Regions from separate parts of the Faecalimonas nexilis genome, predicted to be linked through region 2. Evidence: riboswitches for the same ligand, from Rfam matches in the RefSeq annotation. Region 2 holds a riboswitch; the other holds the start of a gene.
What was found. A riboswitch is a leader RNA that binds a small molecule or an ion and turns the genes downstream of it on or off. The one in region 2 is predicted to bind FMN.

Region 1: linked by a shared signal. The riboswitch ahead of AC6I5B_RS03960 (ECF transporter S component) and the one ahead of ribD (bifunctional diaminohydroxyphosphoribosylaminopyrimidine deaminase/5-amino-6-(5-phosphoribosylamino)uracil reductase RibD) in region 2 are both predicted to bind FMN.

Annotation. Positions count from the first base shown of each region.
Region 1 is NZ_AP029189.1:818,698-824,390, forward strand. It holds gene AC6I5B_RS03950 (6-phospho-beta-glucosidase) at 1-454, shown strand, start outside; partial or broken gene AC6I5B_RS03955 (CapA family protein) at 969-2,008, shown strand; FMN riboswitch at 2,075-2,193, shown strand; gene AC6I5B_RS03960 (ECF transporter S component) at 2,300-2,935, shown strand; gene AC6I5B_RS03965 (YcxB family protein) at 3,018-3,527, shown strand; gene tsaE (tRNA (adenosine(37)-N6)-threonylcarbamoyltransferase complex ATPase subunit type 1 TsaE) at 3,543-3,974, shown strand; gene tsaB (tRNA (adenosine(37)-N6)-threonylcarbamoyltransferase complex dimerization subunit type 1 TsaB) at 3,977-4,687, shown strand; gene rimI (ribosomal protein S18-alanine N-acetyltransferase) at 4,671-5,111, shown strand; gene AC6I5B_RS03985 (hypothetical protein) at 5,220-5,450, shown strand; gene AC6I5B_RS03990 (ribonuclease Z) at 5,466-5,693, shown strand, end outside.
Region 2 is NZ_AP029189.1:3,124,202-3,129,894, reverse strand. It holds gene AC6I5B_RS15620 (ABC transporter ATP-binding protein) at 1-523, shown strand, start outside; gene AC6I5B_RS15615 (ECF transporter S component) at 496-1,815, shown strand; gene asnB (asparagine synthase (glutamine-hydrolyzing)) at 1,931-3,469, shown strand; partial or broken gene AC6I5B_RS15605 (helix-turn-helix domain-containing protein) at 3,938-4,057, shown strand; FMN riboswitch at 4,185-4,299, shown strand; gene ribD (bifunctional diaminohydroxyphosphoribosylaminopyrimidine deaminase/5-amino-6-(5-phosphoribosylamino)uracil reductase RibD) at 4,436-5,536, shown strand; gene ribE (riboflavin synthase) at 5,521-5,693, shown strand, end outside.

The sequences.
Region 1 (5,693 bases), 1.4 Mb from region 2:
CAATGGAGTTGACGGTTTCCCTGGAAGTGTTCCGAATCCATATGTAAAAATGTCGGACTGGGGATGGCAGATTGATCCAATCGGGCTTCGATATGCACTGAATTTACTATACGAACGCTATCAGAAACCATTGTTTATCGTGGAAAATGGATTTGGAGCAATTGATAAAATAGAAGAGGATGGCACGATTCAGGATGATTATCGAATTGCATATCTGAAAGCGCACATTGAGGAGATGGGAAAAGCAGTGTCACTTGATGGTGTGGAATTGATGGGATACACCCCTTGGGGCTGCATTGACTGTGTTTCTTTCACGACAGGAGAGATGAAAAAACGATATGGATTCATCTATGTTGACAAAGACAATGAAGGAAACGGTACATTAGAGAGAAGAAAGAAGAAATCCTTTGAATGGTATAAACAGGTAATCCAAAGCAATGGAGAAATACTGTAAGCAAGAAAAAAGATGGGGAATTTACCCATCTTTTTTCTTGCTGTCTCTATAGGGCTCTGATAAAATATAAGCAGAAAAACAGTACAAAAGAGGGATGAAGATGGAGAGGCATAAAACAAGAGGTATCCGAAAACGAAGGGCAGAAAAAAGGAAACAAAAGATCCGAAAGCTGTTTTTTGCAGCAGTTTTAGTGCCTTTCATTTTGCTGGCTGTTTTTGCAATCATATTTTTTCAGAAGAGACAAAATGAAAAGTTACTGAGACTTGAAGATGCTAAAAAACAGGAAACATTAAAACAAGAACAGCTAGAAAATGGCAAACAGGAAGTGGAAGAACTTTATCAATCCTATTTGGCAGAAAGAGAAGAGGCAGTGCCGGCGGCAGTAGAAGAAATGCAGTCCTTTTCGGACTGGTTTTTTGAAACTTATCCGGAAAAAGCAAAAAAGGAAGTGCTGGAACTTGCATCGGACGGAAAATTAACAAAAGAATCCGTTTATCATGCTGCAGGGGAGAGCATGCATGTTGCCTATGATCGTTATAAAGGTTATTTGAATGATGCGGAGACCGCAAAACAATATGGAATTTATGAGCGGGATGGGAAAAAAGAAGAACAGGCAGAAGTGACGATTGCCGGAGATCTGTGTTTTGCAGAAGATGGATTTGTGCTGGATCATTATGATGAAGTCAATGATTTGGCACAATGTATTTCCCCAAAATTGTTGGAGATTACAAATGCAAGTGATATTTTTTATGTGAACCATGAATATGCGATCAGTGACCGTGGTGCGTCGCTTGCAGGGAAATATTATACATTTCGGGCACATCCAAAACGTATGGAATTGTTGAAAGAGATGGGGACTGATCTTGTTGCGCTTTCTAACAATCATGTATACGATTATGGTGAAGATGCATTTCAGGATACGATGAAGCTTTTAAAACAGGCAGATATTCCATATGTTGGCGGAGGATCAAACCTGGAAGAAGCAAAAAAGCCGGTATATTTTATTGGAATGGAATTAAGATCGGGTTTGTCGGAGCGTCGAATGCGGAAAAAATTCGCTATACACCACAGGCGGGAGAAGACAGTTCCGGAATTCTGCTTGCATATGATACGACAGCGTACAATCAGGTGATTTCAGATGCAGCAAAACAATGTGATTATCTGATTGCATATATTCATTGGGGGACAGAAGATACAAATGATTTTAATGACGTGCAGCAGCAGATGGGGAGAGAATTCCTGAATTCCGGAGCAGATATTGTTGTGGGCGGTCATCCACATGTCCTGCAAGGAATGGAATATGTAGATGGAAAACCGATTGTATATAGTCTTGGAGATTTTTGGTTTAATGGTGAGACAAAATATACCGGATTATTAAAGCTTCAGATAGACATAGACGGATTGCGGGAAATGTCTTTTGTACCGGCGCTTCAGACAGGATATACAACGCAGTATCTTGATGCAGAAGAAGAACAGATGGAATTATTTGGATTTTTAGAAAATTTGTCTCCGAATGTAGAGATAGATCAAACAGGAGTGATTCGGGAAAAATGATAATGCTTCCGTAAAAAATACTTGAATAACGGCTTATATTGGCATATAATATACGAGAAGTAAATAAGGATTCTTCGGGGCAGGGTGTAATTCCCTACCGGCGGTTACAGTCCGCGACCCATGAAAATGGCTGAACTGGTGGAATTCCAGTACCGACAGTAAAGTCTGGATGTGAGAAGAAGGTGTGTGCAATATATCACAACGATAATAGATGCCCTGAATTTTTTGATTCAGGGCATTTTTGCATGCGCGAAAGAAGAATTCCTTTTGTAAAGAAAAGGAGAGAAAAAAATGAGTACAACAACAATGACAGAAACAAGAGAAAAATCAAAGGAAAGAATTGGAGTGCGCGGTGTCGTGCAGATCGGTATGCTGTCTGCAATTGCGATTATTTTGATGCAGTTTGAAGTACCGCTTCCATTTGCGCCTCCGTTTTACAAAATCGATTTCAGTGAAATTCCGGTGCTGATTGGCTGTTTTGTAATGGGACCATTGGCAGGAGCGATCGTGGAACTGATTAAAGTAATTCTCAATGTGGTGATCAGCGGTACTACAACAGGGGGAGTTGGTGATATAGCGAACTTCTTAATAGGATGTGCAATGTGTGTGCCGGCAGGGATGATTTATAAAAAATATCATACGAGAAAGAGTGCACTTGCGGGAATGGCAGTAGGAACCGTATTTATGACGGTGATCGGGTGTATTCTGAATGCATATGTGCTGCTTCCGGTATACGCAAAAGCATTCGAGATGCCAATCGATGCGTTGGTCGCGATGGGAACAGCTGTGAACCACTCAATTACAAGTCTTTCTACGTTTGTGATTTTTGCAGTAGCTCCGTTTAATTTGCTGAAAGGGGTACTTGTATCTTTCATTGTGTTCCTAATTTATAAGAAAATCAGTCCGATTTTTAAAATGAACAAGTAAGTTGTAACCATGAAAATGCTGTGCTATAATTTTATAGCACAGCATTATTCGTGTGAAATATCAATTTAGATGGAGGAAACACATGTCTGTAAAATTTGAAGTGAAGATGACGGATAAGATCATGTATGATTTTCTGCTGTATCATACGTATACACATATGAGTGGTTTGCTGGGAGCAATGATTGGAGTGCTTGCCCTTGGGATGGGAATCAATTATATGCTGTCGGGAGATTCTATGGCGGCGATGCCGGCATTTATATTAGCGGCACTGTTCTTGGTGGTGACGCCGGTTTCCCTGAAAGGAAAGGCAAAGACACAGGTACAAAGAACGAAGATGTTTCAAAAGCCATTAGAATATGAATTGTCAGAAGAAGGCGTAACGGTAAGACAAGGGGAACTGGAAGTGACCAACAAATGGGAGGATTTTTCCAAGGCGGTCAGCACGAACCGTGCGGTGATTTTATATGTGACAAGGATGCGGGCGCTGATTTTCCCGAGAGAGTCTATGGAAGAGCAGTATGAGGCGGCGGTGAAGATGATTTCTACACATATGCCGCCTAAGAATGTAAAAATCAGACATATTGCAGGATAAAGAGAGGATTTTGAAATGATAATAGAGACAAGAAGTGCACAAGAGACTTATGAACTTGGACTCAAGATCGGAAAAGAAGCAAAAAAGGGCCAAGTTTATACAATGGTAGGAGACCTTGGAGTGGGAAAAACTGTATTTACGCAGGGGATGGCTCATGGACTTGGGATAAAAGAACCAATCAGCAGTCCGACATTTACCATTGTGCAGGTATATGATGATGGCAGAATGCCGTTTTATCATTTCGATGTGTATCGAATTGGTGATATCACAGAGATGGATGAGATCGGTTATGAAGACTATATTTATGGAGAAGGCGTCTCATTGATTGAGTGGGCAAATTTAATTGAAGAGATTCTACCGAAAGAACGGATCGAGATTCAGATTGAAAAAGATTTGGAACAGGGATTCGATTATAGAAAAATTACAATAGAAGAGAGGACGGCGTAGATATGCGGATATTGGCATTGGATAGTTCTGGTTTGGTTGCAACTGTCGCAATCGTGGAAGAAGAACAGATTTTGGCGGAGTATACAGTGAATTATAAAAAGACACATTCACAGACGTTACTTCCGATGTTGGATGAGATTGTCAAAATGACAGAGTTTGACCTGAACACATTGGATGCGATTGCGGTGGCAGGAGGACCTGGATCATTTACCGGACTTCGTATTGGTTCCGCAACTGCAAAAGGACTTGGTCTGGCATTGAACAAACCATTGATCCATATTCCGACAGTGGACGGATTGGCGTACAATTTATATGGAAATTCCGGACTGCTCTGTCCGATTATGGACGCAAGGCGAAATCAGGTATATACAGGATTATATCGTTTTGAAGGGGAACAGTTTGAAATTGTAGAAGAACAGATGGCAATTTCGCTGGAAGAATTAATAGGAAAATTAAATGCATATGGAGAAAAAGTGACATTTCTGGGGGATGGTGTTCCGGTTTATCAAACACAATTAAAAGAAGGACTTCAAACGGAATATCATTTTGCACCGGCACATAAAAACCGTCAAAGTGCGGCAGCAGTAGGAGCGCTCGCAATGCAATACTTAAAAGAAGGAAAGACGGAGACCGCAATGGAGCACCAGCCGGATTATCTGCGCCTGTCTCAGGCAGAAAGGGAGCGGGCAGAAAAAAATGCAAAGCTTTCGTAATATGAAAAAGCAGGATGCAGAGGCGGTTGCATTACTGGAAACATTGAATTTTTCAGATGCATGGAGCAGGCAAAGTCTTTTAGAGACGTATGAACAAAGACAGTCCTTTATCACAGTCGCAGAAGAAGATGGAGACATCATAGGGTACTGTATTATCTATTTTGTGATGGATGAAGGGGAAATTGCGCGAATTGCAGTGCACCCAAAAGAACAGCGCAGAGGGGTAGGGTGGCAATTGCTGGACTACACTTGTGAGACCTGTCGAGAGAAAAAAATTGGGCGTTTGATGTTAGATGTGCGGGAAAGTAATATGCCGGCGCGGAAATTTTATGAACACTATGGATTCACCAAAGATGGTGTCCGAAAAAACTTCTATGAAAAACCAGAAGAAGATGCCATTTTGATGAGTAGACAAATTGGATAGAGATTGACAGTTCAGGCAGCAGTTCCCACTAGGAATTACGATTTGCAATCGCTATAATAAAGACGTAGCAGACAGATGAAATGAGATTCGTTCACAGGAGGAATTTGTATGCGTCAGTATAACATTCAGGAGACAAAAGAAGTAACAAAAATTATTTGTAATAAATGTGGGAAAGAAATTGCTGTAGAAAACGGAATGGCAAAAGAAGATACGCTTTCTGTGCAGAAACGGTGGGGGTATTTTTCGGAAAAGGACAATGAAGTGCATGCGTTTGATTTGTGTGAGGCGTGCTATGACGAACTGATTTCGAATTTTCGAATTCCGATAGAAATAGAGTAGAGATAGGAGAATCAGATGTTAGATGTTTGTTTATTGGGAAGCGGTGGGATGATGCCGCTTCCATATCGGTGGCTTACGTCATTGATGACAAGATTTAATGGAAGCAGTCTTTTGATTGACTGTGGGGAGGGCACTCAGATTGCCATAAAAGAAAAGGGATGGAGTTTTAAACCAATCGATGTGATTTGTTTTACACATTATCACGGCGATCATATCAGCGGGCTTCCGGGGCTTTTGCTTACA
Region 2 (5,693 bases):
TGTGGGAAACACAGTCCGTGAGGACTTGTGGGAAATGTTTTCTGGATTTCATATCCAGCGAAAAAAGGAATATGAAAAGCAAATGGAGCGTGTGATTGAAGATACACAAATCGGTCATCTGCTTGATATGCATCCGTACGACCTAAGCGGCGGCGAGCAGCAAAGGGCGGCTCTGGCAAAGGTGCTTCTCCTGGAACCTGAGATTTTGCTTTTGGATGAGCCGACAAAAGGTCTTGATGGTTTTTACAAACAAAAACTTGCGGATATTTTTGAGCGTCTGAAAAAGAGAGGTGTCACAATTCTGATGGTGTCGCATGACATTGAATTTTGTGCTTCTTATGGAGATACGTGTGCAATGTTTTTTGATGGAAGTGTTATAACTTCGCAAAGTGCAAAAGCATTTTTTGTCGGAAATAGTTTTTATACAACAGCGGCAAACCGGATGGCGAGACAGTTATATCCGGATGCAGTAACAGTAAAGGAAGTGATAGAAGCATGCAGCAAAAACAGGCGACAGGAGTAGATACAAAGGCGATGCTGCCGATTTTTTCTTGTGGATTTATGGTTGTTGCTGAACTGTTTCTGCCGTGGTTTTCCATGCCGGTCTTGAAATACTCAAAACTTCAGACTTCATATACGTTGTGGAATGTGTCAGAATGTGTGGATAATATACAGAAAAGTATCCGTGGAGGAGGAAAACTTTCCATGGAACTGTTGACGGCGGAGGAAATAAAAACGATTGGGCAGTGGAGTATTGCCTTGCAGGTCTTTGCAATTATTTTGACAGTTCTCCTGATTGGTGCTGCGATTGCAGCATATAGGTGGAAGAAAAAAAGTGTAGTATATATTCGTCTCACCTTTTTGGTAGCGGCAATTTTGCCGGCACTGGCATTTGCGGCAAACATGCAGGGAAACCTGTTTCTAAATGAAAAGATTGGACGAGAGAGTCATTTTATCAATTTGACGATACACAGCTATCTTCAGCTGACAGCATTTCCATATGCACAGTTGATTCTTGCTTTAGTGATGATTGCAGCGGTCGGAAAGCTTTTGGATACGCAGTTTGAGTATGAGGCGATCATGTATATACAGAGAAGTGTGCGTGAGGATAAAAAAATCGGAAAGCGAACCAAAGTCTCCATTTTTTTGATTTTGTTTGCGATTCCGTGTTTGATTTTTTTCGGAATCTTTTTCCTGAATGACAGAAGCGCATCTTTCATTGCTTTGTGTATTATTGGGCTTGCAATGATACCGTTTTGCATGATTTTTGAAGATCGGAAACCACAGGCAAGGGAAGTGCTTTTGATTGCGGTTATGGCTGCGATTGCAGTTGTTGGGCGTATGGCATTTTTTATGCTGCCACAGTTTAAGCCGGTGACAGCCATAGTGATCATAACCGGAATCAGTCTCGGCGCAGAAGCAGGTTTTTTGACAGGTGCGGTTGCGGGATTTGTCTCTAATTTCTTTTTCGGTCAGGGACCGTGGACACCTTGGCAAATGTTTGCGTTTGGCATTATTGGGTTTCTTGCAGGCTTATTGTTCCGTGGAAAACGGGAAAAATATAAGAAAAGCAAGTTGATTTTATGCCTGTATGGGGGAATTGCGACACTTGTAATCTATGGCTTTTTGATGGATACGTCTTCCATTACTATGTTTGGCACCGGATTTTCGTGGAAGGCGCTTGCGGCAATGTATGCAAGTGGTCTGCCGTTTAATATCGTGCATGGGATTTCCACAATGGTGTTCCTGTTCTTTCTGGCGGGACCGATGGATCGAAAATTAGAGCGCATCAAGAAAAAATATGGAATTTTATAAGGAAATAGTTCAGAACCTTCCGTTTTGAGAAACAAACACTTGGCGGTTTTTTTGATTTGCGTTATAATCGTACTATCAAAGTAGGATGAAATCACATTTACAGGAGATGATACAGATGATAAAAGTACAGGAATACAGAGGACATATCCGCAATTGGGAAGAGCTCTGTGAGCGGCTTGGGATTTCTCTTTTGCTGCCGCGCAAAGAACGGGAAGAAGAGATTTTGGTGAAAGCATATGAGACATGGGGATATGAGATGGCAGATCACATGCACGGCATGTTTGCATTTGCCTTGTGGGATGAGGAGAACAATCAGTTGTTCTGTCTGAGAGACCCGTTTGGAACAAAACCGTTTTACTATTATGAGACAGAAGATGGGACACTTCTTTATGGCACAACAATCCGAAAGATCATGGAGCAGCCGGGATTCAAAAAAGAATTGAATGAGGAGATGCTTCAACTATATTTGAGCCTGACATATGTTGCGGGTGAGAATACGTTTTTCCGCGGATTAAAAAAATTGATGCCGGGACGGTACTTGATCTGGAAAGATGGAGTATTGAAGATTGAGCGCTACTGGAGTCCGCAGTTTCATCCAGATGAAAGTAAATCATTGGAAGACTGGGCAGATGAGATCCATACGACACTTCAGGAAATCATGCCGGAAGTGAAGGCAAAGGATGAGACAGTAGAATCGTTCTTATCCGGCGGCGTGGATTCTTCCTACGTGCTTGCAATGTCTGAGGCGAAAGTAGCAGATTGCTGTGGATATGAGGAAGAGAGATTTGACGAATCAAGGATGGCAGAAGAGACAGCAAACCTTCTTGGACGAACATTTTCCAGACGCGTTATCACGCCGGAGGAGTATTTTGAGACAGTACCTTATGTCATGTACAATATGGAGCAGCCACTTGGGGATGCGTCAGCAATTGTTTTTGCAATCGGATGTAAAGCGACAGCAGAGCATACGAAGATCTGCTACTCAGGTGAAGGAGCAGATGAGTTCTTTGGAGGATATAATATGTATCGCAATGCAGAGCGATACGGTGAGAATCTGAAGGATTTTTATGTTGGAAACACGAACATCATGAAAGAAGATGAGAAACAAAAGATTTTGAAGCATTATGATCCAGATGTGCTGCCGATTGAAGTTGCGGCTCCGATTTATGAAGAGATGGAAGGGTTAGACCCACTTTCGAAAATGTCCAATGTCGATATTCAGATTTGGCTGGAAGGAGATATTTACCTTAATGTCGATAAGATGAGCGAGGCGGCGGGATTGGAGATCCGTATGCCACTGACAGACCGGAGAATTTTTGATATTGCATCGAGAATGCCGTCTAAATATAAAGTCAATGATGAACAGAACAAGGTGGCATTTCGTACTGCAGCCGCGAAGGTTCTTCCTGAGGAGATTGCTTTCCGTAAGAAACTTGGATTTATTGTGCCGATTCGAATTTGGATGGCAGATGATCGTTACAATCAAGATGTGCGTGCGAAGTTCCAAAGTGAGATGGCAGAGAAATTCTTCAATGTGGACGAGATTAACGCAATTTTTGATGAGTATGTAAATGGAAACTCTGACAATTGGAGAAAAGTGTGGACAATTTATACCTTCCTTGTATGGTATGAGGAATATTTTGTGAAACGCTGATAAAGCGTTAATTTTCAGGGAGATAAGTAATTATCTCTCTGTTTTTGTGTATTTAAGAATGCGTACTACACATTTTTGTATAGAAGAAGTTAAATATCCGTAAATGGGTGTAAGAATACATAAAAAAAGACCGGCACCAATGTGCCAGCCTGAGAAAGGAGAAAAATATATGTAAACGTTTTAAAACGTAATTGTTAGGCGAAGTCCAACAGCCATAAATAAGGTTTTAAATACAACCGTTGTCTTCTTTTATTTGATAAGTTTATTATAAAGGATATTTGTGAGTAAAATATGTCGAAAGAAGAAAAGAATTATGAAATTTCTAAAGAAAATCCTAAGGGATTCTTTCTCACTGGTTAATAAATATTCCGATAAGTTAACCGACCTTCAATTGTGCATAGCGATTCTGTTTGCTATGATATAAATAAGCAAAGGCCCTTGCAAATAAAAAATGGAGGATGAGGATTTATGCAAATTGGAACGGTAATCAGAAAGTATCGAAAAGAAAAGAATATGACACAGGAAGAGATGGCATCTTATCTCGGCGTGACAGCACCTGCGGTGAATAAGTGGGAGAATGGAGTTTCCCAAACAAAAGGATATTAAGAAATAACCTGTGTTTACCTGCTTGCAAATTATTGTATTTGGATAAACGAGAAAAAAACTTTTTATTGACAGATATAATATCAGATATTATAATTGTCCGTAATTGAATAACTATCTTCAGGGCAGGGTGTAATTCCCTACCGGTGGTATAGCCCACGAGCCGAAAGGCATGATTTGGTGAAATTCCAAAGCCGACAGTATAGTCTGGATGAAAGAAGATGAAAGTAAGTTTATGCTTTTTTTGCGTGCTCTGGAATGATTTTATATTGTTTCAGAGCATTTTCTTTAATCGCATAAATCCTCTTTTGCATGTCTTGGATAGATTTTATTCAAGGCATGTATTTTTTTGGAGGTGTAAAAATGAGCGATACAGAATACATGAAATTAGCAATAAAACTGGCAAAAAAAGGTGCTGGCTATGTCAATCCTAATCCTATGGTTGGGGCAGTAATTGTAAAAGATAATCGAATTATAGGACAGGGATACCATGAAATCTTTGGTGGATTGCATGCAGAGAGAAATGCATTAAAAAATTGTAGGGAGTCACCTGTAGGAGCAACACTTTATGTAACACTTGAACCATGCTGTCACTATGGTAAGACACCACCTTGCACAGAAGCAATTATTAAAAGTGGCATTACAAGAGTAGTCGTCGGAACTTTAGACTGTAATCCTATTGTGTCTGGAAAAGGTGTAAAGGTACTTGAGGAAAACAACATTCAAGTTGTGATAGGAATTTTAGAAATGGAGTGTCAACAGTTAATCAAAGTTTTTAGAAAATATGTTACAAGGCATATTCCTTATGTTTTTATGAAATATGCAATGACAATGGACGGGAAAATAGCAACTTATACAAATCAATCAAAATGGATAAGTGGCGAAAAAGCGAGAAAACAAGTACATCAATTCAGGCATAAGGTTACTGCGATCATGGTAGGAGTGAATACAGTTATTCAAGATGACCCTTTACTGACATGCCGATTAGAAAACGGGGAAAATCCTATTCGTATCGTATGTGATACAGATTTAAGAACACCCATTACATCAAAAATTATCAAAACAGCGAATGACATTAAAACATATATCGCTACTTCTTCTATTGATGAAAGTAAGATTGCTCTTTACAGAAAATGTGGTTGTGAAATTATTTATACGAAGAAAAAAGGTAATCATATTGACTTAATGAATTTAATGCAATGTTTAGGAAATATGCAGATAGACAGTCTACTTTTAGAGGGTGGAAGTGCAATGAATTGGAGTGCTCTTGAGCAACAGATTGTTGATGAGGTGCAAATTTATATAGCACCTAAAATATTTGGTGGGAGTGCAAAAAGCCCTGTAAGTGGTCAAGGTGTTGCTTTTCCTAATGACGCCATTATGCTTAAACCATATGCTTTTTCTCAAGTGGGAAATGATTATTTCATAGAAAGCGAAGTGATTTATCCATGTTTACAGGAATAATAGAAGAAATCGGTAAAGTAGAAAGAATACAGAAAGATACTTGTAACTGTAAACTATCCATTAAAGCTTCAAAAATATTAGAGGATATACATTTAGGCGACAGCATAGCAGTCAATGGTATCTGCCTTACAGTTACTTGTTTCACTCGACAATCTTT